DNA from 3 places in the Tritonibacter sp. AK171 genome. Region 1 is predicted to be linked to each of the others. Evidence: riboswitches for the same ligand, from Rfam matches in the RefSeq annotation. Region 1 holds a riboswitch; each other region holds the start of a gene.
What was found. Region 1 has a riboswitch for cobalamin ahead of QNI81_RS02790 (CbtB domain-containing protein). Riboswitches for the same ligand answer to the same signal wherever they lie in the genome.
Positions count from the first base shown of each region.

Region 2: another riboswitch for cobalamin. It lies ahead of nrdH (glutaredoxin-like protein NrdH); the one in region 1 lies ahead of QNI81_RS02790 (CbtB domain-containing protein).
Region 3: another riboswitch for cobalamin. It lies ahead of QNI81_RS12660 (ABC transporter substrate-binding protein); the one in region 1 lies ahead of QNI81_RS02790 (CbtB domain-containing protein).

Region 1 covers NZ_CP126134.1:587,139-594,988, reverse strand. The annotation lists gene cobA (uroporphyrinogen-III C-methyltransferase) at 1-688, shown strand, start outside; gene QNI81_RS02795 (DUF1636 family protein) at 685-1,053, shown strand; cobalamin riboswitch at 1,115-1,325, shown strand; gene QNI81_RS02790 (CbtB domain-containing protein) at 1,365-1,535, shown strand; gene QNI81_RS02785 (CbtA family protein) at 1,540-2,238, shown strand; gene QNI81_RS02780 (hypothetical protein) at 2,348-2,839, shown strand; gene cobF (precorrin-6A synthase (deacetylating)) at 2,911-3,675, shown strand; gene QNI81_RS02770 (winged helix-turn-helix transcriptional regulator) at 3,935-4,279, opposite strand; gene QNI81_RS02765 (DMT family transporter) at 4,366-5,256, shown strand; gene kynU (kynureninase) at 5,305-6,495, opposite strand; gene QNI81_RS02755 (tryptophan 2,3-dioxygenase) at 6,497-7,336, opposite strand; gene QNI81_RS02750 (chemotaxis protein CheB) at 7,622-7,850, shown strand, end outside.
Region 2 covers NZ_CP126134.1:2,247,727-2,255,576, reverse strand. The annotation lists gene nrdE (class 1b ribonucleoside-diphosphate reductase subunit alpha) at 1-1,204, opposite strand, end outside; gene nrdI (class Ib ribonucleoside-diphosphate reductase assembly flavoprotein NrdI) at 1,186-1,608, opposite strand; gene nrdH (glutaredoxin-like protein NrdH) at 1,618-1,839, opposite strand; cobalamin riboswitch at 1,941-2,133, opposite strand; gene QNI81_RS10530 (GFA family protein) at 2,371-2,742, opposite strand; gene arsB (ACR3 family arsenite efflux transporter) at 2,770-3,804, opposite strand; gene arsJ (organoarsenical effux MFS transporter ArsJ) at 3,801-5,075, opposite strand; gene QNI81_RS10515 (ArsJ-associated glyceraldehyde-3-phosphate dehydrogenase) at 5,072-6,070, opposite strand; gene QNI81_RS10510 (arsenate reductase/protein-tyrosine-phosphatase family protein) at 6,113-6,943, opposite strand; gene QNI81_RS10505 (trypsin-like serine peptidase) at 7,654-7,850, shown strand, end outside.
Region 3 covers NZ_CP126134.1:2,689,759-2,697,608, forward strand. The annotation lists gene QNI81_RS12645 (Lrp/AsnC family transcriptional regulator) at 1-59, opposite strand, end outside; gene doeB (N(2)-acetyl-L-2,4-diaminobutanoate deacetylase DoeB) at 61-1,053, opposite strand; gene QNI81_RS12655 (GlxA family transcriptional regulator) at 1,197-2,216, opposite strand; cobalamin riboswitch at 2,417-2,608, shown strand; gene QNI81_RS12660 (ABC transporter substrate-binding protein) at 2,780-3,787, shown strand; gene QNI81_RS12665 (FecCD family ABC transporter permease) at 3,787-4,827, shown strand; gene QNI81_RS12670 (ABC transporter ATP-binding protein) at 4,824-5,585, shown strand; gene QNI81_RS12675 (pseudoazurin) at 5,597-6,019, shown strand; gene QNI81_RS12680 (CHAP domain-containing protein) at 6,190-6,732, shown strand; gene QNI81_RS12685 (PRC-barrel domain-containing protein) at 6,842-7,753, opposite strand.

The DNA of each region.
Region 1 (7,850 bases):
GCTGACGGTAAAGGCCGTCAAACGTCTGGAAGCGGCGGATGCGGTGCTGTTTGACGACCTGTCCTCGGGTCCGATCCTGTCGCATGCGCGCGAGGATGCGGATCTGGTGGGCGTGGGCAAACGCGCGGGCCGCCCCTCGCCCAAACAGGACCACGTGAGCCAGCTTCTGGTGGATTATGCCCAATCCGGTGCCCATGTGGTGCGGTTGAAATCCGGGGATTCCGGCGTCTTTGGCCGCCTTGAGGAAGAGATGATCGCACTGCGCACCGCTGGCATCAAATATGAGATCATCCCCGGGGTTACCGCCGCCTCTGCCGCCGCCGCCGCTGCGGGAATTCCGCTGACCCGGCGGCTGACCGCGCGCCGGTTGCAGTTCATCACCGGCCATGACGTGACCGGCGGCCTGCCGGATCACATGAACCTTGCGGCCCTTGCCGACCCTGAGGCAACCACCGTGGTCTATATGGGCAAGCGCACCTTTGCGGCGCTGCTGTCCCTGCTGCTGGAGGCGGGCCTGCCGCAAGACACACCTGCACTGGTGGCGCTTGGGGTCTCGACGCCCGCGCAAGAGCTGCACCGGGTGACGGTGGCCACCCTGCCCGAGCTGTTGGAGGCGATCACATCGCCTGCGCCGGTACTGATCCTATATGGGCCACTGGCAGAAGAAGACGCCCCCGCCCCGGCATGACACAGCCCATGATCTCGCTCTGCCGTACCTGCCGCGACGCAGACCCTACGCTGACCGACCAACTGGCGGCGGCGCTGCGCGCGGCGGGGCTTAAGGCAGAGGTGCAGGGGGTCGATTGCATGTCAGGCTGTACCCGTCCGCAGACCCTCGCCGTGCGCCAGAGCGGCAAGACTGCTTATCTCTTTGGCGAGATCACCACGGCGGACCTGCCAGATATCATCACCTTTTTGCGGCTCTATGACGCCAGCGCCGACGGCACGCTGAGCGATGCGCGCCCACTGGGCGATCTGCGCTTTAAGGCGATCGCACGCATCCCTGCGACCTTGGGCCAGACCGCAACACCACCAGATCAATCGCAGGGCTAGATGACGGGAACGCGCGCCGCAAAGGCGGTTTCATGCTTGACCGATCAGACCCCGACACCGCAATATCACCGCTATACGGTGTCCCAGAGCGCACAGCGCCGGGACTGAAACGGGAATGAGGAACGGCGGACCCAATCGCGGCGCCCGAGCCTCAACCGCCCCCGCGACTGTGAGCGGAGAGCGACATTCAGCATCCACTGGCCCTGCGCCGGGAAGGAGAATGATCGCCGCGACCCGCAAGTCAGGAGACCGGCCGTATCAAACGAGGACAGTTAATGTGCCGTCGGGTGTGACGGTACGGAGGACGACTAATGACGACCAAGACGATCAAATCGACCGCCTCTGCCGGCAGCATCATCCCGGTGCTCTTTGCCGTGGTTCTGGGGCTGGGGATCATCACCGTGACGGGCCATGTCCAGGCCTCGACCCTGCATGATGCGGCGCATGACGTGCGCCACGCCACCGGCTTCCCCTGCCACTAAGCAGATGTTTGGACGCATTCTGACCAGCGCGCTGTTCGCTGGTGCTGCAGCGGGGCTGATTGCCGCCCTTCTGCAGCTTTTCTTCGTGCAACCTGTGCTGTTGCATGCTGAGCTATATGAATCCGGCGAGCTGGTGCATTTTGGCGGTGAGGCCGTTTCCGCCCACCCCGATTTGCCCGGCCTGTTTGATGAGCCGATGCGCAATCTGCTCAGCATTCTGTTCACCATGCTGACCTACACTGGCTATGCGCTGGTGATGGTGGCCTTGATGTCTCAGGCTGAGCGGCAGGGCCATGAGATCACCGCCCGGCATGGAATCATCTGGGGGCTTGCGGGCTTTGTCGCGTTTCACTTCGCTCCCGGTCTGACACTGGCGCCAGAAGTACCCGGCGTCGCTGCCGCAGATGTGGGCGCGCGGCAGGTCTGGTGGGTTGCCACAGTCGCCAGTGCAGGGGTTGCCATGTGGCTGATCGCCTTTGGCGGCAATCTGGTGGCCTATGTGATCGCCGCATTGTTGCTGATGGCCCCGCATGTGATTGGCGCGCCAGAGCCTGATAGCTTTACCGGTCCGGTACCCACTGAAATTGGGGCGCTTTTTGCGGCGCGTGCCTTTGGGATTGGCATGGCGGCATGGGTCTTGCTTGGAGCGTTCTGCGCCTATTTCTGGCAGTCAGAGACCGCACACGCAGAGACCACCGCATAAGCTGACGCCTTTTGCCCCCGCCGCTGCAACAGGTGTCGCGGCGGGGGTTTTAACACAGGGCGGCCCCTTCGCCGTTCTCACGAGAGCTCCTCTAACATATTGAGATCACATGTCCCGTTCGCTTGCGCTTTTTGCCATTGGCCTTGTTTTTGGGGGTGGTATCGGCTTTGTCACCGCTGCCGGAAATGGTGTGGCCTTTGAAGGTCACGACCATAGTAATCCCGCGCATCATGGCGGCACCACCGGGATGATGGCGCACGATCATTCTGCCATGGTGAACACCCCCGCGGGTGACGACGCCCCAAGGGTCGAAATCAGCGTCACGCCCGATGCAATGTCAGGTTGGAACCTGCAGGTGGAAACGCAAAATTTCCGTTTTGCCCCAGAACATGCCTCAGGCGCGGATCAACCCGGCGAGGGCCACGCCCATGTCTATGTAAACGATGAGAAAATCGCGCGGCTCTATGGCGCATGGATGCATATCCCTGCTCTTCCCAAAGGCGGCGCAGAGGTCAAAGTCTCGCTCAACTCCAACAGCCACGGCATGATCGCGGTCGATGGCGTCCCGGTCGAGGCGACACTCTGGGTCGGCAGTCAGTAACCCTGCCCTCTTGACCTCTCTCCCAGAGGCCCCCATTGCGGTCAGACCACTAGAACGAACGGAGAGCGCCCATGCTCCAGCTTTGCCTGATCGGTATCGGCACCGGCAACCCCAAGCATCTGACGCTGGAGGCGGTCGAGGCGATCCGCGCGCAGGATCTGATCTTGATCCCCCATAAGGGCGCTGGCAAAGACGATCTTGCAGGCCTGAGGCAAGCAATCTGTGCGGAAGTGCTGACCGGGGTAGCGCATCCGCCTAAGATTGTTGAGTTTGACCTGCCCGTGCGTGATCCAGCCACAGCAGACTATCGTCAGCGCGTGGACAACTGGCACGATGCTATCGCGCAGGTCTGGCAGGCTACGCTGGCGGCACATCTGCCCGAGGGCGGACAGGCAGGGTTTCTGGTCTGGGGCGATCCTTCGCTCTATGACAGCACCATGCGCATCGCCGAGCGCCTGAAGACGCGGATGGAGATGCAGATGCGAGTGATCCCCGGCATCACCTCAATTCAAGCGCTGACGGCGGCGCATGGCGTACCGCTCAATCACATCGGCGCACCGGTGCAGATCACCACCGGCCGCCGCCTGCGTGATACGGGCTGGCCTATGGGCTGCGACACGCTGGTGATTATGCTGGATGGCGAATGTTCCTTTCAGAGCATTGCGGCCCCCGAACACGTGATGATCCACTGGTCCGCCTATGCGGGTATGGCCAATGAGATCAATATCGCGGGGCGGTTGTCTGAGGTGCAGGAAGAGATCCTCGCCACCCGCGCCCGTGCCCGCGCGGAACATGGCTGGATCATGGATATCTACCTACTGGAACGGTTAGGCTGACCACTGGCTGCCCTTATCACCGGCGATGCATGACATCGGCTCGGGTGGGCTCCCGCCCGTCGCGCCCGCATTAAAAATGCGTCCCGCTCCCGTTGGGCGTCGCGCCGGACCTGACGGTCCGGCGCTGCAGCCTGTCCAAAGGACAGGCTGCCCGGCCCAACCCCAAGGGGAGACTTGCGTCAGCAAGGGTCCGCGCGGGGGCGGGAGTGCCACCCTGCCTGCAGCATGCCCTCAGCACTCACATCTCTATGGCCCGCAGTCACCTCTCTTGCTCTGACAACGCCTTTGCCCAAGCCTCAGACCATGCGCCAAATGGGTGCAGCAGCTGATATAAGTCCTTTCCCATAGCCGTCAGGCCATAGCCTGCATCATCGCGCGTGACCAAACCGCTCTGAGACAACTCTTTGATTCTCTTATTCAACACCGTTGGCGAAACCTGTTCGCAGCGATCCTGAAGCTGACGAAATGTCATTGGTCCGGACGACAATTGCCAAATAATCCCCAGCGCCCAGCTGCGTCCCATCAGGTCAAAAAGAGCCATGATCGGCTTGCCGGTTTTTGACCCCCGAACGGGGCTGCCGGGTTTGGGTACCCCTGCTGACATGACACGTCCCTTCCTTCGAATCATTGCTACTATTTGTGTAGCGAGCTATTGCTACTAGAATAGTAGCGCCCAATTGGAGCCCTGTCATGATCCTCCTTCCCATTCTCGCAGCCTTGGGCGCATCGGCTGGCTGGGCGACCGGCGTCGTGTTGGCGCATGGTCCAGCCCGCCAATTGGGCGCGTTTGAGTTCACCCGCATTCAGCTGATCGCCTGCTCCGCCATTCTCGCTGCTCTGTGCAGCGGACTGGGGTATTGGAGCACTGTAGCATGGGCGTATTGGCCCGCCTTTGGCATGAGCATCTGTATCGGCATCGTCCTAGGCAATCTGGCAATGATCGAATGTCTGCGCAGAGGGGGACCAAGACGCACCGAGCTGTTGCTGTCCCTCAAAGCGCCCCTTGTTGCGGGGATGGCCCTTATCTGGCTCGGTGAAACCCCGAGCGCTGCAGATCTGCTCGGAGCGGGAGTCACACTCTGCGGTGTGGGACTTGCGGTGGGGTTCGGCGGCAAGGAGAGGGCCGCCACAGAGGCAAAAGACGGAACCCTCTGGACGGTCGTATTGCTGGGTCTCGCAGCGACAGCCTGTCAGGGGTTCGGCTTTCTGGTAATGAAACCGGCGATGCTTGCGGGGACAGAACCGCTTGCGGCCTCTGCAATCCGGCTGCTGGGGGCCGCGTTCGTGATCTCGATTGTTGCACTCTGGCCGAGACGCAGGCACGCGGCACATCCAGACATGACGCCGGCCCTGCTAGGGCGCACGATCTTGCCGGGCTTTATCGGGTATGGCGTGTCATCAACCCTGCTGCTTTATGCGTTCGCCAATTTCGACGCAGGCGTTGCGGCGGTGCTGGGATCACTATCGCCCGTGCTGGTACTGCCTATTCTCTGGCTCAAGGACGGAACAAGACCACACCCGACCGCCATCATCGGTGCAGCGCTTGCGGTCGCGGGGACCGCCATAATCGTTCTGTGCTGAGGTGCCCGGCCGCCCCTCGTCGAGGTCGCAGCCGGACGCGCGCCGGATTTAAGTCACCCGCGAGCGCACTTGGTATTTGGGATCTTTCCAGCTCTCGCTCTTCATCACGTCCTCAAGGATCTCTGCGGCGCGCACGACATCCGCCTGATCCAGATAGAGCGGCGTGAAACCAAAACGCATGATGTTGGGCGCGCGGAAATCACCGATCACACCACGATCAATCAGCGCCTGCACAACCGCGTAGCCGTCCGCAAAAGCAAAGGACACTTGCGAGCCGCGCACATCTGCTTCGCGCGGGGAGGCAAGGGTCAGATCCGGGCAACGGGCCTCGACTTCTGCGATAAATGTCTCGCAAAGCGCCACAGACGCGCCGCGTATTTCCTCCATGGAGACCCCCTCCCAGACATCCAATGCGGTGTCGAGAATCGACAGTTGCACAATGGGAGGCGTGCCAACGCGCAGGCGCTCGGTTGTCATGGCGGGACGGTAGTCGGGTTCCATCGCAAAGGGTGCGTCATGACCAAGCCAGCCCGAGAGCGCAGGCTCCACCTCCAGAACGATGTCGGGGCGGGCATAGATAAAGGCAGGCGCGCCGGGACCGCCGTTGAAATACTTGTAGGTACAGCCCACCGCGAATTCTGCATTACAGGCCGTCAGATCTACCGGCAAAGCGCCCGCGCTATGGGCCAGATCCCAGATCATCACCGCACCGTTTTGATGCGCGCGTGCCGTGATATCCACCATGTCGTGGCGGCGACCGGAACGATAGTCCACCTCCGTCAGCATCACCACAGCCACGTCGTCGGTGATCGCATCGGCGACCTCTTCGGGGGCGACGGTGCGCAGCTCATAATCCTTGCCGATGGTCGAAATCAGCCCCTGCGCCATGTAGAGGTCGGTCGGAAAGTTGCCAGTGTCCGACAGGATCACCCGGCGTTCCGGGCGCATTTTCAGCGCCGCCGCCAGAGCCTGATAGACTTTGATCGAGAGCGTATCGCCTGTGGCCACGCTGCCCGGTGCAGCCCCGATAAAGCCTGCAATCCGGTCGCCCACTTTTTGCGGCAGGGCCATCCAGTCAGCTGTGTTCCACGCCTTAATGAGCTGGGTGCCCCATTCCTGCGTGAGGGTTTTGACAGCCCGCTCCGCTGCGCCCTTGGGCAGGGGGCCGAGTGAGTTTCCGTCGAGGTAGATCATGCCCTCTGGGATGTCGAAGAGGTGTTTTTTGGGCAGGTTGGTCATGTCAGAGATCGCCTCTCAGGGTCCAGAGTTCGGGGAAGAGCTCAACGCTCAGCATGCGACGCAGATATTGCACGCCAGACGTGCCACCGGTGCCGCGCTTAAAACCGATGACGCGCTCAACCGTGGTCACATGGTTGAAACGCCAGCGGCGGAAATAGTCCTCAAGGTCAACCAGCTTTTCGGCCAGTTCGTAGAGCGTCCAATAGGTGTCGATGTCATTATACACTTTGAGCCAGCGCGCCTGAATATCGTCATCAAGGGCATGCGGCGCATCCGGCACCGGCGCGGGCAGATGATCGGTGTGGCCATCCACGGTCTGGAACAGGTAGCGATTTACCTCATCATAGAAACTGGGGCGGGCCAGTTCTGTGCTCAACATCGCGTGGACCTCTGGCACATGTTCATGCGGGCGCAGCATGTTTGGGTTGCGATTGCCCAGCACATATTCAATCAGCCGGTATTGATGGGACTGGAAGCCCGAGGATGGCCCCAAAGCCTCGCGAAAGCGGGTGTAATCCGCCGGGGTCATGGTGCGTAGAACGTCCCAGGCGCTGTTCAATTGTTCAAAGATCCGGCTCACACGGGCGAGCATCTTGAACATCTCGGCGGTCTGGCCCTGTTGCAGGGCGGTGCGGGCGGCCTGCAATTCATGCAGCGCAAGCTTCATCCACAATTCGCTGGTCTGATGCTGGATGATAAAGAGCATCTCGTCATGGGCATCGCTCTTGCAATGCTGCTGATCCAGAAGCGCATCCAGATGCAGGTAATCGCCATAAGACATCGCATCGGCAAAGCCCATCTTTGCCCCCTCTTGTCCGGGATTATAGGCTGAATCGCTCATGATGGACCTCTCGTGCAATATGCGGGCGGCCCTCTCGGAGGGCTGCATGGGCCAGACGGTATTGCGCCATCGCCAGTGACGCAAGGAAAAAGCTTTAAGCTTAAAAGATGCGACGTCATCGCCTGCATACGACCGCAGGCGATGACGCCTCAACTCTGGAATATCGTTAAATAATCTGAAACAACCCTGAGAAGACCCCAAAGCGGATAGCAATTCCCATGACAGCGTCATACTGTCAGCCCGTGGCATCGTTACTTCGCAATGCCAAGTTCAGGAGAGAGGCGTATGGCCAAGGCAGAGCTGCCAGTGATCATTGGAATAGCGGCATCCGCAGGTGGCTTGGAAGCGACCACGTCGCTGGTGAAAAATCTCCCCGCCAAGGCCAATGCCAGCTATGTGGTGGCGCAGCATATGTCGCCCACGCACAAGAGCCTGTTGTGGTCGCTGATCGGGCGCGAGACCGAACTGCCGGTCATCGAACTGAAGAACGAAGACCTCACCCCACAGCCCGACA
Region 2 (7,850 bases), 1.5 Mb from region 1:
ATGACAGATCGTCGTTGAACTCGGAGGCCTCGTTCACCTGCAGGATTTCGGAGCAGAGGTTTGACATGGCAATGCGGCCCGCGATGGGGTTTGCCGCATTCACCGTGTCCTCAAACATGATGTAGGGATAGCCGGATTCAAATTGAATTTCGGCAATGGTCTGGAAGAACGCGCGCGCGTTGATCTTCTTTTTGCGGATCTGCGGGTTGTCCACCATCTCGTGATATTTCTCGGTGACCGAGATTTCCGAGAAGGCCTGACCGTAGACCTTTTCCACGTCATGCGGCGAGAACAGGTACATGTCCTCGTTTTTCTTGGCGAGTTGGAAGGTGATATCCGGGATCACCACGCCCAGCGACAGCGTCTTGATGCGGATTTTCTCATCTGCGTTTTCGCGCTTGGTATCCAAGAAACGCAGAATATCCGGGTGATGCGCGTTCAGATAAACCGCGCCGGCGCCCTGACGCGCGCCCAGCTGGTTGGCATAAGAAAAACTGTCCTCAAGAAGCTTCATCACCGGGATGACGCCCGAAGACTGGTTCTCGATGCCCTTGATCGGGGCGCCATGCTCACGAATGTTGGTCAGCATCAAGGCCACGCCACCACCGCGTTTCGACAGCTGCAGGGCGGAGTTGATGCCGCGCCCGATCGACTCCATGTTGTCCTCAAGACGCAAGAGGAAGCAGGACACAAACTCGCCGCGCGCCTTTTTGCCCGCGTTGAGGAACGTGGGTGTTGCGGGCTGGAAGCGGCCGTCGATGATCTCCGACATCAGCTTCATCGCGAGTTTTTCATCCCCGCGTGCCAGCGTCAGCGCATTCATCACCACGCGGTCCTCGTAACGCTCCAGATAGCGCTGCCCATCGCGGGTTTTCAGCGTGTAGGACGTGTAATATTTGAACGCGCCAAGGAAAGAGGGGAAGCGGAATTTCTTGCCATAGGCCGCATCCCAGATCTTGCGCTGGAAGTTGCGGGAATACTGATCCAGCACTTCAGGCTCGTAATAGCCCTTCTCAACGAGGTAGCCGAGTTTTTCGTCCAGCGAGTGAAAGAACACGGTGTTCTGATTCACATGCTGCAGGAAATACTGCCGGGCCGCCATGCGGTCGGCGTCGAACTGGATGTTGCCCTCGTCATCATAGAGGTTCAACATCGCGTTCAGCGCGTGATAGTCGAGATCGGCGGTTACGCTTGCGTCAAGCATGTCTGCTGCTCCTGTGCCGCCCAGAACCGGGCGAGGCCCGCGCGGATGCGGGCGATGTCTGTTTCGGTTCCCGCCAACTCAAAGCGGTAGAGGACGGGGACATCGCATTTTTTGGCGATCACATCCCCCGCGAGGGCGAAAGTGCTGCCAAAGTTGCGGTTGCCCCCGGCAATCACGCCCTGCAGAAGGGCACGATTGCGCGTGTTGTTCAGAAACTTGATGACCGGTTTTGGCACCGCACCACGCCCTTCGCCATCAGCAAAGGTGGGCGTCACCAATACATAGGGCGCATCTACTTCCGGAGAAGGCTCTGTCTGCGGCAGCCGCAGAGCCTTAAGCCCCAGTCGCTCCATCAAACGGGCCGTATTGCCCGAACGGGAGGAGTAATAGACAAGCCCGGTCACCGTTGTCTCTTATGCCAACTGGCCGATCAGATCGGGACGAAAGCCTGCCCAGTGATCTTCGCCTGCGACAACCACGGGTGCCTGACGGTAGCCAAGGCCCTGCACCATTTCCATGGCTGCGGCATCCTCCGTCAGATCAACGAGATCAAAAGAGATCCCCTTCGCCTCAAGGGCGCGGGTGGTGGCGGTGCACTGCACACAGGCAGGTTTTGAATAGACAGTGATGCTCATCTGCAAGATCCCCTCAGGTGTTGTCCTACCGGGCGGAGAAGTCACGTAATCCGGCACTGTTACCAGTACCAAATGACGCGTCCGGGCCCACCGCCGCGGTCGTCGTTTGTCGTGCTCTGGCAGGTCTCCTGGCTTTGCGGCTCAAACGCCCCATCCCGCCTTCCCAATGCGCGATCGCATCAGTGGCACGGGCGGGACTTACCGCTTACAGTTGCGGGGGCAGCACCGGATTTACACCAGTTTCCCTCTTCGCTTGCGAGTCGCCTCGAAAGAACCAAAGCAACACGATATTGATGCAGAAGCACGAAATGGTCAATATATGGTGTAGGGCTAGAGGGTCTTTTGTTGTCCACAGGCCACCCAAATGTCGCGCCCCTGCATTGTGTCTGCATTGTAAGGACATCCGTCCTGATCCTGCGCCTTACCCCCATGCTTATCCACAGATTCGATCCGGTGAGGTTCGGTGCGGGCGCATCCGGTCCCTGAAACGAGGGGAATCGCCCGGCTCATTTCCTGCGACAAAAGGTAGGGCTAGGATCTGTCGCGGCAATATTGAGCCGCACCCGCGAGCGGCGTCAGCCAGCTTTCCCGGCGATCTATCCAAAGCTCATAGGTCGGGGTGAATTGGTCGGGTTTGTCCAACGCGCCAAGGTGAACTTCCACCTCACCCTCGCTGCATGAAAAAACGGAAGAGCCGCATCTGGGGCAGAAATGACGCCCTTGGTACTGCTGTGTGTCGCCCGTCACAGTCACCGCGTTTTCCTGGTATATCGCGGCGGCCCAAAAGACTGCGCCGTGGTGTTTGCGACAGTCGAGGCAGTGACAGAGGCCGACGCTTTCCGGTTCGCCCGATGCCTCAAGGCGAATGTCGCCGCACAGGCAGCTTGCGGTTACATCTGGCATGTCAGACCTCCCTTACTCGGTGCGAGATCAGCTTGCCTGACCTTCGGCGTCGGTCAAGGAGAACTTGGCGCGGGTGCGGTTGGCAAAGGCCACCAGAGTGAGCATCACCGGCACCTCGACCAGCACCCCCACGACGGTGGCCAATGCTGCGCCGGAATTGAGGCCAAAGAGGCTGATTGCCACCGCGACCGCCAGTTCAAAGAAGTTCGACGTTCCGATCAGCGCGCAGGGGGCGGCGATCCGATGTGGCACCCGCATCGCATAGGCGGCGCCATAGGCGATGAAGAAAATGCCATAGCTCTGGATCAGGATCGGCACGGCGATCATGGCGATCACGGCGGGGCGGTTGAGAATGACCTGACCTTGCAGGCCAAACAGGATCACCACGGTTGCGATCAGGCCGATGACCGACAGCGGCTTGATCCGTGCCAAGAAGGCGGCGATACGCGCCTCATCCCCCAGGTGGCTCCGGGTCCAGAGACCGGCCACAAGCGGCAGCAGCACAAACAACACCGCCGAGAGGATCAGCGTGCTCCAGGGCACCTCGATATCGGTAACCCCGAGCAGAAAGGCCACGATGGGGGCAAAGGCCACTACCATGATCAGATCGTTCACCGAGACTTGCAGCAGCGTATAGCTCTCGTCGCCCTTGGTCAGTTGCGACCAGACAAACACCATGGCGGTGCAGGGCGCGGCCCCGAGCAGGATCAGCCCGGCGATATATTGCTGGGCGTCAGCGGGGTTCAAGAAGGGGGCAAAGACCACCTCGAAAAACAGAACGCCAAGGGCGGCCATGCTAAAGGGCTTGATGAGCCAGTTGACCACCAGCGTGATCGCAAGCCCCTTGGGCTGGCGTGCCACATCCCGCAGGCTCTTGGGGTTCACGCCGATCATCATCGGGTAGACCATGGCCCAGATCAGCACCGCCACCACCAGATTGACACTGGCGACCTCGGCGGCGGCGATGGTGTCCACGAGGGCAGGGGAGAGATTGCCAAGCGCAATGCCCGCAACCATGGCCAGCGCCACCCAGATGCTCAGGTATTTTTCAAAGATGCTCATGCCGGGGTGCTTTCTGGTGTTGGGGCGGTCAGGCGACCGGCGATCAGCGCGCTGAGGGCGATCATCACCGTGGCCGTGCCGAGGCAGGCTGCAACGCCGCCCAGTTGATAGGTGAGGCCCGACAGAACAGTGCCCAATAGCCGCCCGCCTGCATTGGCCATGTAATAAAACCCCACATCCATCGTGACCCGTTCGTCCTTGGAAAAGGCGAGGATCAGATAGGAGTGGAGCGAGGAATTCACTGCAAAAAGCGCCCCAAACAGCAGGAGGCCAGCCACCAGCGTCACGGTGAGCCAGAGCGCAGGTCCGCCCGACATCAGCACGGCCGCCGTGAGGACGGCGGGCACCACCGCGAGCATTGCAGCCCAGCGGCGGGCGGCGGCGATCAGGTCAGCCTCACTGCGCGATGGCGCGCGCAGGATGCGGGGCGCGGCGGCCTGCACGGCGCCATAGCAGATGATCCAGATCGCCATGAAGGTGCCGATCATGAAGAATGCCGCGCGGTTGCCCTCTTCGGTGCCGTCCGACAGGACCGCGTAGAAATAGACCGGAATGCCGACCACGAACCAGACATCGCGCGCGCCAAACAGGAACACCCGCGCTGCCGACAGCCAGTTGATATTGGCGGATTTGGAGAACACCTCGGAGAACTTTGCGCCCTTGCGCCCGGTGGGCAGGCCTGCGGGCATCGCAATCAGCACCGCGATCAGGATCAGGCCGAGGATGATCGCCATGCCCAGCGTTGCCCATGTGAACCCCGCCAAGGCGAGCAAGGCTGCGCCCAGCAGGAAACCCAGTCCCTTGACCGCGTTCTTGGAGCCGGTCAGCACCGCCACCCAGCGAAACAGCCCGTCGCCCTCGCGCGGGGCGAGCAGTTTGACGGCAGATTTCGACGCCATCTTGGCCAGATCCTTGGCCACGCCCGACAGCCCTTGAACCGCCATCACGAATGCCACCGAGGTGGCGATCTGCCAGGTGGGATCAAGCTGCGTCAGCGCCACCAGCGCCACCACTTGCAGGCCGAGCCCGGCATAAAGCGTCGTCGTCAGGCCAAACCGCGCCGCGATCCAGCCTGCCGACAGGTTGGTGACCATGCCCGCGATCTCGTACAGGACAAAGAGATAGGCCAGCTGCACCGGGCTGAACCCCAGCGTATGAAAGTGCAACAGCACCAGCATCCGGAGCGCGCCATCGGTCAGCATGAAGGCCCAATAGGCCGCCGTCACCGCCACATAGGCAGCAAGGCCGTTTTGCGCGGGCGTAGAGGTCACAGGCTCTCACCCACCATCAGCGCCACATCCACCAGACGATGCGCATAGCCCATCTCGTTGTCGTACCAGGCGTAGATCTTCACCTGGGTGCCATTCACAACCATGGTCGAGGGCGCATCCACAATGGAGGAGCGCGTGTCATTGGTGTAATCCGCCGACACCAGCGGGCGTTCCTCATAGCCGAGGATGCCGGAGAGCGCGCCGGTCGCCGCCTCCTGGAACATGGCGTTCACCTCCTCGGCGGTGGTTTCGCGGGCCACCTCAAACACGCAATCGGTGATCGAGGCATTCAGCAGCGGCACCCGCACCGCATGGCCGTTCAGCTTGCCCTTGAGCTCGGGGTAGATCAGCGTGATCGCGGTGGCGCTGCCGGTGGTGGTCGGGATCAGGGAGTTGAGCGCAGAACGCGCCCGCCGCAGATCCTTGGCCGGTCGATCAACAATGGTCTGGGTGTTGGTCACATCATGGATCGTGGTGATCGAGCCATGTTTGATGCCGATCCTCTCGTGCAGCACCTTCACCACCGGCGCGAGGCAATTGGTGGTACAGCTTGCGGCGGTCACGATGCGGTGGCGGGCGGGATCATAGATGTCGTCATTAACGCCCATGACGATATTGGCGGCATCGCCATCCTTGACCGGGGCGGAGACCACGACCTTTTTGACGCCCGCCTCAAAATACGGGGCAAGCTTGGCCTCGGTTTTGAAAACCCCGGTGCAGTCGATCACGACATCGACGCCGTCGAGCGGCAGATCCGCGATGCGGGTCTGGTTCAGGACGGGCAGGCGGGTGCCGTCGATGGTGATGCTGTCGTCATCGCTTGTGATTTCCGCATCCCAGCGGCCATGCACCGTGTCGAATTCCAGAAGATGGGCGTGCATCGCCGCATCGCCCACCGCATCGTTGATCCAGGCGATCTGGGCGCCGCGTTCCAGCAGCGGTTTCAGGGCCAGTTTGCCCATCCGGCCAAGGCCGTTCAATGCATAGACGGTCATGTGCTGTCCTTATATTTCCGTGAGGGTCAGGGCGGTGCGGCCTCAGTGGTTGCGCGCGATGTCATCCACCGCCTTTTGTAGTGAAATCCGGTCCAGCTCCGCAAAGGGCAGGGCGGCAAAGGCGCGGATGCGGTTCTTGAGCGTGCCATAGGCCTGCTGGAACGCGAGGCTGCGTTCGGCGTCGGTGCCCTCAGCCTTGACCGGGTCGGGCATGCCCCAATGACCAGAAATGGGCTGCCCCTCCCAGGCGGGGCATTCCTCATTGGCAGCCCCGTCGCAGACGGTGAAGACAAAATCGAACTTCGGCGCGGTGTCGGTGGTGAACTCACTGACGTTCTTGGCGCGCAGCGTGGCTGTGTCATGTCCCTTGTTGCGCAGCACCTCAAGCGCGAAAGGGTTCAGCTCGGAATAGGGTTTGGTGCCGGCCGAGTATGCATTGAAGCGGTCGCCGCCTTCTGTGTGCAGGATAGATTCGGCAAAGATCGACCGGGCAGAGTTGCCGGTGCAGATGAACAGGACGTTGAATTTCGAGTCGGTCATGGCAGGGGTCTCCGGGATCACGTCAGGAAGGACAGGCATGCAGAGTTCGGGGCGGCCACGGCAGCAATCGAAAAACAATGCATCGAGCATTTCGCGCATGCCTTTCATATCCACCTGATAGTTGAGCCATGTGCCCTCGCGGGTTTGCGTCACCAATCCGGCCTGCATCAAAGCAGACAAATATGACGACAATGTACTGGGCTTCACATCCAGCGCAGCGCCGATCTCACCGGCTGGGACACGGTCGGGATAGCGACGCATCAACAGCCGAAACACCAAAAGGCGCTGAGGGTGTCCAAGAACGGACAGACGAAGGGGAATCTCTTTTTCCATATTTCGCGTTTTATCGAAATAAAAATCGATAGCAAGAAAAACCTGAGCGGAGAGCGGTTAAATTCCTCTGCCAGCGGTCGAAGGCGTGTTGCTATCACCATATCTGCAAACAGCTGTCGCGTTGCCATGGTTTTGGATTTTTCACACTTAGCCGAAGGGGCTCTGGTAGGGGTGAGTCTCGCTGCGGTGCGTAAAAGTTTAACGACCCGGCGCACGGTTAAGGGATCTTAAATCCGGCGAAATGTGGCAATAGTGACAATTTTGGGCGGTGGGACCCCATGTTTTGCGGAGAAATTACCCCCCAAACCGAGGACAATCGGCTCTGATCGATGCGATAAACGATACAATTTGTTTTAAAATACAGGCTATTAGTGAGAATTTGTCCAAATTGTTAACTTTTCCGCCTGCAATTTCTTAATTTTCTGGCATCTTGAACTGCATCTGACCTGGGGGGGTTAAGATTTGTTAAGACTGACACAATCAATCCATGTTTTGGTCCAAGGCCAACAGGGACCAGCCATATTCCAGCCGCACGCCTGAACGAGTGTGTGAATGTGGGAATATGGAGTGGAAACATGAGACTATTGCTTGCGATAGTCGCGGCATGCCTGTCGTTAGGTGTGTCCGGGACAGCTATAGCGAAAGATGGTAGAGCCAGCAGTCTTCCGGGGTGGGAAGCTGTTGGCAGACTGAATATCGCCGGAAAATATATGTGCACCGGTACACTGATTGCACCAAACCTCGTGCTGACAGCAGCGCATTGCGTCTATGATGCGCGGACCGGTCAACGGATAAATCCGCGCGGGATCCGCTTTGAGGCGGGACTGGACGGTCGCAAAGTGAAAGCGGCGCGTTCGATAGCCAAAGCGGTGGTGCATCCGTCCTATCAATTTCGTGCAGGCGGAGA
Region 3 (7,850 bases), 1.0 Mb from region 1:
ATGCGGCCATCGCGGGACAGAATGCGGAGGATATCGAGGTCGCGCTGATCCAGATGCATGTCAGCCCTCGACCACACCGATCACGGCGGCGCAGTCACCGGATTTTATCATGCCGGGGAAATGGCGGCTGATCAGCACGCCACTGCGGCGGGCGCGGTATTCCACGGGGGCCTGCCCGGTGCGGTCGGGCGACCAGACGCGGGCGACCACATCGCCCTTTTGCACATGATCGCCAAGGTCGAGCATGATCTCGAAAAGACCGTCGTGCTCGCTGAACAGGAAACAATCCCCATCTGGCATATCGAGCGTCACCGAAGGATCAATCCGCATCTCGCCCTGAAAAATTCCAAAGTGGATCAACACATTGCGCAGGCCTTTCTTGGCGATGGCATTGCTGCGCGCGGTGGACATGCCGCCGCCGCCCAGTTCCGTGGTAACCAGCACCGTGCCCATATCCTCGACGGCGGTGTCGTACATGCCCTCGCTGTCGATCTCTAAAAGTTGCACAGAGTAAGGCGCGTTAAAGGCCTGCATCGCGGCGTAGCAGGCCTCCTGAAGGCCCTTGTCCTCAAGGATATGCGCCGCAGCGAAGGGCACAAAATCCAGCGTTTTGCCGCCAGAATGAAAATCCACCGCCACATCCGCCATCGGCAGGAGCGTGCGTTGGAAATAATCGGCAATCTTTTCAGTGACCGTGCCATCGGGACGGCCCGGAAACGCGCGGTTCAGGTTGCCCCGATCGATGGGCGAGGTGCGCGCGCTGGCGCGAAAGGCAGGATAGTTGAAATAGGGCACGATAATCAGCCGCCCGGTGACATCCTCGGCGCGGGTGGTGGCGGCAAGCTCTTGCAGCGCCACGGGGCCCTCGTATTCGTCGCCGTGGTTGGCTCCGGTCAAAAGCGCGGTTTTGCCCGTGCCGTTCTGGATCACCGTGATCGGGATCATCACGGACCCCCACGCGCTGTCATCCCGGCTGTAAGGCAGCTTTAGAAACCCGTGGTGCACACCGTCCTGATCCAGTGGAATCGTCGGAGAGATCGGATTGTCTTTCATCGCCTTGTCCTTTTGCCTGTCGGGAATGGAGCACCCTTCGCCTCAATTGCGGGGCCTCTCTCTATGTCACCAATACGAAGGCTGAGCGGGAATTCAAAGCCTTGTGTGCGCTCGCGCCATTCGCGCAGGTTGTTGCGCTCTCCCTAGTCGGAGCGCAGCCCTGCCCCCGCACGGTCGCGCGCGCGCACCTGATAGGGGGTCATGTTATACTCACGCCGATAGGCACGAGAGAGCGATGTTGACGAGGCAAAGCCGCTGGCAAAGGCAATCTCTGCAATGGGAAGGTTCGTGTCCGTGATGAGCTTGTTGGCAAGTTTCAACCGCAACTGCATGTAGTGCTTGGCCGGGGTGGTGTTGAGATGCGTCAGGAACAATCGTTCCAGATGGCGCACAGAAATCCCGGCGCGCTCGGCGATCTCAGCCGTGGGGAGCGGATGTTCGATGAACTCTTCCATGATGGCCATGGCACGTACCAAACGGGCCTCAAGGAGGTTGGTATTGCGGGCAGCCCCTTGGGGCTGTTCACCAGAATAGCCCCGTGCGGTGTCGATCATCAGCACGCTCGCCAGTTCGGCGCAATGTTGCGGTGCGAGGATCTGCGACAGGTAGCGCACCACCAATTCGGCACTGTAACCGCCCCCGGCAGAGGTCAGGAGACCTGCGTTATCCTCCACCAAGCGATCTGTGAGCGTTGGGTATTCTCCGGCCTCCCGCAGCGCGCGCAGGTCTTGCCAATGGGTTGTGGCCGGACCCGACAAGGGCGCGGACCGACGGATATAGGCGGTTGCCGCATCTGACAGCAAAAAGGCCGGGCGGCGCAGCTTTTGCATTGCACGCGCACGCGCCAGCCAGCTGCCTCCGCTGCAGTTGCGCCCGCCGATGACAAAGAGCACATCTTGCAGATATTGCAGCCCAATTGCCGGTTCCGCCCGGATCATCATTCCCGCAGTGCCCGTCACAACACCCGGACTGTCAGAGGTGATCCGCCATGAGAACCATGTGCCTGCTTCCAGCGCATTTGCGGCCTCAAACACCGCAAGGATCGAGGACAGCTCGATATGCGAAAACCCCGGCTGCACAAAAATCTCAACCGTCAATCGCGGGTTTTCACCGCTGGCGTCGGGCGGTGCGCTGGGAGTTGAGGGCGTGGGATTTACGTTCATGTTGGATCAAGACCCTACCCGGCTCGGGAGCACCTCCACAAGTCATCTCGAGCCGCTTTCTCGCAGCAATGCGTCACCGCAGGATCAAGCTGGTTCAGACGCTCGCTCTGCTGGGCCGGCGACACGGCGGGATCTTTTGGCATGCGTTTGCCCCTGCCCGAGGGACGGTCGGAAAGGCTATTGCCGAACGCTAAGATCCCCCTTAACAATCGCGCGTCGGTTTCCATTTGGAAATAATAGGGAATCCGCCACCATTCTTTGGTGAACCGGAACTGCCCCCGCAACTGTAGGCGCGGAGCGTCGGCGAACTGCCACTGCAGCCTTGGCTGTGGGAAGGCCCGCCGACACGATGAAACGCCAGTCAGGAGACCTGCCGACATCTGTTTTGCAACTTGGCTCGGACGGGGTGTCTGAGGAGGTGTCGAATGCACGTTGTCAGCAGCAAAGTTGACGCGGATCATAGCCAGATCAGGGATACGGGCCATTGCCGTCCGGTCGGTGGTCCAGTTCTGAAGCGGCATATCCTCTCTTTCTCCGGGTCCATCACATACCGGAGTTGATCCATGTATCCGAAATTCCTTCTGGCGAGCGCTCTTTGCGCCACCGGTCTTGGCTTTGCCGCGCAGGCTGACACCACCTATCCGCTCACGCTCGAAAATTGCGGATCGGAAGTCACCTTTGACAAAGCCCCCGAAACAACGGTGACCGTTGGTCAGGCCGCAACAGAGGTTCTGTACGCGCTGGGTCTGGGTGAAAAGGTCACCGGCACCTCGGTCTGGTTCACCAAGGTGCTCCCCGAATTTGAAGAACTGAACGCCGGGGTTGAGCGTCTTGCGGACAATGATCCCAGTTTTGAGAGCGTTGTGGCAAAGCGCCCCGGGCTGGTGAGCGTACAATATGAGTGGCATGTCGGCCCGCAGGGTATCGTTGCCACGCGCGAGCAATTCTCTGACCTTGGCATCCCGACCTACGTCCTGCCTGCCGACTGTGTGGGCAAAGACAACACCAAGGGGTCCGATGGCACCCGCCTTGAGATGTACGAAATGAGCAGCGTCTATCGCGGCATCGAAGAGATGGCGCAGATATTCAATGTTCCCGAGCGCGGCACAGAACTGGTGGCGAGCCTCAAAGCCCGCGAAACCGCCGCGATCGAGACCGCCAAGGCGCTTGATCTGACCGATAGCTCTGCGGTGTTCTGGTTCTCCTCGGCGGAGATGGACATCGACCCTTACGTCGCTGGGCAAGCTGGCGCACCCGCCTACATGATGGAGGCCCTCGGCCTGCGGAACGTCATCGAAAGCAATGAGGAATGGCCGACCGTCAGCTGGGAAACCATCGCGCGCGCCAATCCGTCGGTGATTGTGGTCGCCCGTATGGAACGCCGCCGTTTTGAAGCCGACGATGTTGAAAAAAAGCTGGAGTTCCTGCGCACCGATCCGGTTGCGAGCCAGATGGATGCGGTGAAAAACGACCGTATCGTGATCCTTGATGCCCATGCGATGGATCCCTCGATCCGCAATATCTCGGCGCTGGAAACGCTGGCCGAAGCACTGCCCGCATTGGATCAGTGATGAGCGACGCGGCACTCACCCGCCCCCTGCATCGACGTGTCACGCTGTGGGGCGTGCCGGGGATTGCCGTCTTGACGCTGGCCATTCTGGCTGGCGTCATTATTGGAGAGACGCCGCTGCCCATCCCCACGGTGGCGGCGGCGCTTGCCAATAACCTGTGGGATGCAGGCTATGTAATCGATCCCATTGATGCCGGTATCATCTGGAGCTACCGGCTGCCCCGGACCTTGGTCGCGGCGGCCTGCGGCGCCGGGTTGGCGCTTTCGGGCGTGGTGCTGCAATCGCTGGTGCGCAATGCGCTGGCCGATCCTTATTTGCTCGGTGTCTCCGCCGGGGCTGGCGCCGGAGCGGTTACCGTGACTGTCTTAGGCGTCGGCGGCGGCCTCTTGGGGATCTCGACAGGTTCTTTTATCGGCGCGGCATTGGCCTTTGGTGTTGTATCATTGTTGGCGCGCGCCGCTGGGGGTGGCCCCGCACAACTGGTTCTGGCCGGGATAGCCGGGTCGCAATTGTTCAATGCGGTCACGTCTTTTCTGATCGCAAAGTCGGCAAATGCCGAACAGGCGCGCGGGATCATGTTCTGGCTGCTCGGGAACCTGTCGGGTGTGCGCTGGCCGGATGTGTCACTCGCGGTGCCTACAGCGGTTTTAGGTTTTTTCGTCTGCCTTTGGTTCGCGCGGGCCATGGATGCGTTTTCCTTTGGTGCGACCTCGGCGGCCGCGTTGGGCATACCGGTGCGCCGGGTGCAAATCGCCCTGATCGGAGCTGTGACACTGATGACCGCCGCCATGGTGAGCCTTGTTGGGTCCATCGGTTTTGTCGGTCTCGTGATCCCGCACGCCATGCGCTACGTTGTGGGACCGCGCCATGTGCGGCTGGTGCCAGCGACCGCCCTTGCAGGTGCGGTGTTCTTGATTGCCGCCGATATCGCATCACGCGTGTTGATCCCCGGACAGGTGGTGCCCATCGGGGTGGTCACCGCATTGGTGGGCGCGCCCGGCTTTGCGCTGATCCTCATTCACAATCGGAGCCGGGTATGAAACTGACCGCCACATCACTGGGTTGGCGCGCAGGCACCAGAGCAATCGTCGAAGATGTCTCTGTGCAGATTGAGCCGGGAGAGACCTTTGGCCTGATCGGCCCGAACGGGTCTGGAAAGTCGACCTTGCTAAAGCTGCTGGCGGGGCTTGCCAAGCGCGGCAAGGGCACGGTGCATCTGGACGACCGCCCCCTCGCGGATCTGTCCCGGCGCGAGATCGCGCAGAGCATCGCCTTTGTGGAGCAGATCGCGGACACCTCGGAGCGACTGACAGTCCGCGATGTTGTGGAATTGGGGCGCACGCCCTGGCTCTCGGCTCTCTCTCCGTTTGATGATCATGATCGCTCCATCGTGATGGACGCACTGCAGGCCGTGGACATGGCGGATATGGTCGATCAGGCTTGGGCGACCCTTTCGGGCGGTGAACGCCAGAGGGTTCAGATCGCGCGCGCCCTTGCCCAGCGCCCGCGATTGCTGATCCTGGATGAGCCGACCAACCACCTCGACATTCACCACCAAATGACGCTCCTGCAATTGGTTAGCCGTCTTCCGATTACCATTGTGATGGCGCTTCATGATCTCAATCAAGCGATGAACTGTGATCGGGTCGGGGTAATGCAATCGGGGCGACTGATCGCCTGTGGCCCGCCCGCAGAGGTGTTGACGCCGGATCGGCTGGCTGAGGTTTTCCGCATCCGCGCAACGCCGCTCTTTGATCCAACCGATGACTCCACCGTTCTTCGTTTTCATTGCCTATAGGACTTAACGATATGAAATTTCACATGGTTTTTGCAGCTGCCATGATGGCTTCGCCTCTGATTGCCGAGACCCACGAGGTGCAGATGTTCAATCGCAACGAACAAGGTGCGATGATCTATCAGCCCGAGTATTTACAGATTGCCCCCGGCGACAGTGTGCGGTTCATCCCCACGCAACCCAGTCATAACGCGGCAACGATTGACGGCATGATCCCCGAGGGTGCAACACCTTTCAAAAGCAAGATCAACGAGGACTTCACCGTGACCCTGACCGAGAGCGGACGCTACGGCATCAAATGTTCGCCGCATTTTGCGATGGGAATGGTGATGGTGATTGATGTGGGCGACGTGGCCGTCGCACAGGAGTTGCCCGAAGATTTGCCAAAACGCGCGATGCAGCGATTCCGCGACATTCTCACTGTGGACGCCCAGTGATATTGGCACCCCTCTCGACACCAAATGCGGGAGGGGGGACGAAATTGTTCCATGTTTTCTGAGTCATTGGCAAGAATCTGCCACCGCACAACAGGCGTATTGGCACACACGGGTTTTTGACAGAATGTTACGGCGCTTCACGAACGTCAGAAACAACGCCAGAGATTCCCTTGCAGACCATTGCCCGCACCCTCCGCCTGAAATCGATTGTTAGTGGAATTCTTCTTATCGCGGCTCTGGGCCTGAGCGCCTGTGGCGAAGCGCCCGTTGGCGATGATAGTCAGATCGACCCAACCCGCCGTGCCTTTGCGATGCGCGAGGCAGAGAGCCTGCGATCCCGTGGAGCGCGCGTCTGGTGTGTGCCTTTTGCGCGCAATCTCTCCGGTGTGGAAATTCGCGGCAATGCGCGGACATGGTGGAAACAGGCGCAGGGCCTGTTTGATGTTGGCAAATCTCCCTCTGTTGGCGCCGTCATGGCATTCAGCGCCACGCCATCTATGCCGCTTGGCCATGTTGCGGTTGTCTCTGAAGTTGTTGATGACCGCATGCTGCGGGTCGATCATGCCAACTGGCACCGCAACAAGGTATCGCTTGGGATGGCCGTGATTGACGTTTCCGACAAGAACGACTGGTCGCGTGTGCGTGTGGAAAGCAACCCCGGCTCATTTGGCAGTGTCTACCCGATCAACGGATTCATCCGCCCCAATTCCTGATCGCTGGGCTATCCCGGCAGAACAGAAAGAAGGCCCGCCAGAAACTGGCGGGCCTTTTTCGTCAACAGATGGCAAGGGTGCCATCGCTACTCACTAACCAAGCGCGGGATTACCCTTCGTAGGCATCCATGCCCTTCAGCTTGTCTTCGGTCATCGGCAGATAGACACGAACTTCGTCACCGCCGGTCTCATGCAGAACTTCGATCTGGTTCAGGTCCAGTTTTACCGGCTTTTCACCAATGCCGAGGAAGCCGCCCACATCGACGATGGCGTGGGTGATTTCACCCTTGTCGTTCATCACGAGGTCAGACACCTCGCCCATCCATTCGTCCTTGGCATCATAAGCGCGGGCACCGGTCAGCATTTCGGCGGTGAGCTTATCACCCTGCACGGTTTCAAAGCCCTCGCGCTGCATCTCGCCCATCTCGCTTTTGACCTCGGCAGTGGTCTCTTTGACCTCAGCGGTCGCATCATTCACTGCTTCGCCAACATTGTCTGCTGCGGCTTGGGCGGAGTTCTCAAGGTCCTCGGCTGTGTTTTCCACTGCAGTCGCGGTGTTATCCGCCACCTGCTCTGCACGATTGCCGAGATCGTTCATCGCGGTGTGCTCATAAGCTGGTGCATTCTCCAACTCAGCCACTTCCGCCTGCATCACCAAGAAATAGTCCGCGTCATCTTCTGCGGTGGCGCTGTCGGACACCATTTTCAGGGCATCCATGTCGACAGCGACCTGACGTTCACCGATGCCGAGGAAACCCCCGATATCAACCAGAACGGACTGGATGTTGCCGTCGCGGCTCAGCACGATGTCATGCACTTCGCCGATATCTTCCCAATCTTGCTGCACACCTTCATAGCCCTCAGTGTTGACCTCGGTGCTGGTGGTGTAGATGCGCTGGCCAATGAACTCGGAGGCTTGGATCGCCATCGGATCAGCTTCGGCCATAAACTTGTGATCATCCGCAAACGCCATGGTAGAAGTGGCAGTCAGCAGGGCGGTAGAGATCAGAAGGTTTTTCATCAGTACTCTCCTCATTTAAGTGTATTCAGTTGCGGCCGCTTACAGCCACACAACGAGAGCACCGGAGAAATTGTTCCTGTGTTTTTTGAGGTTTGTC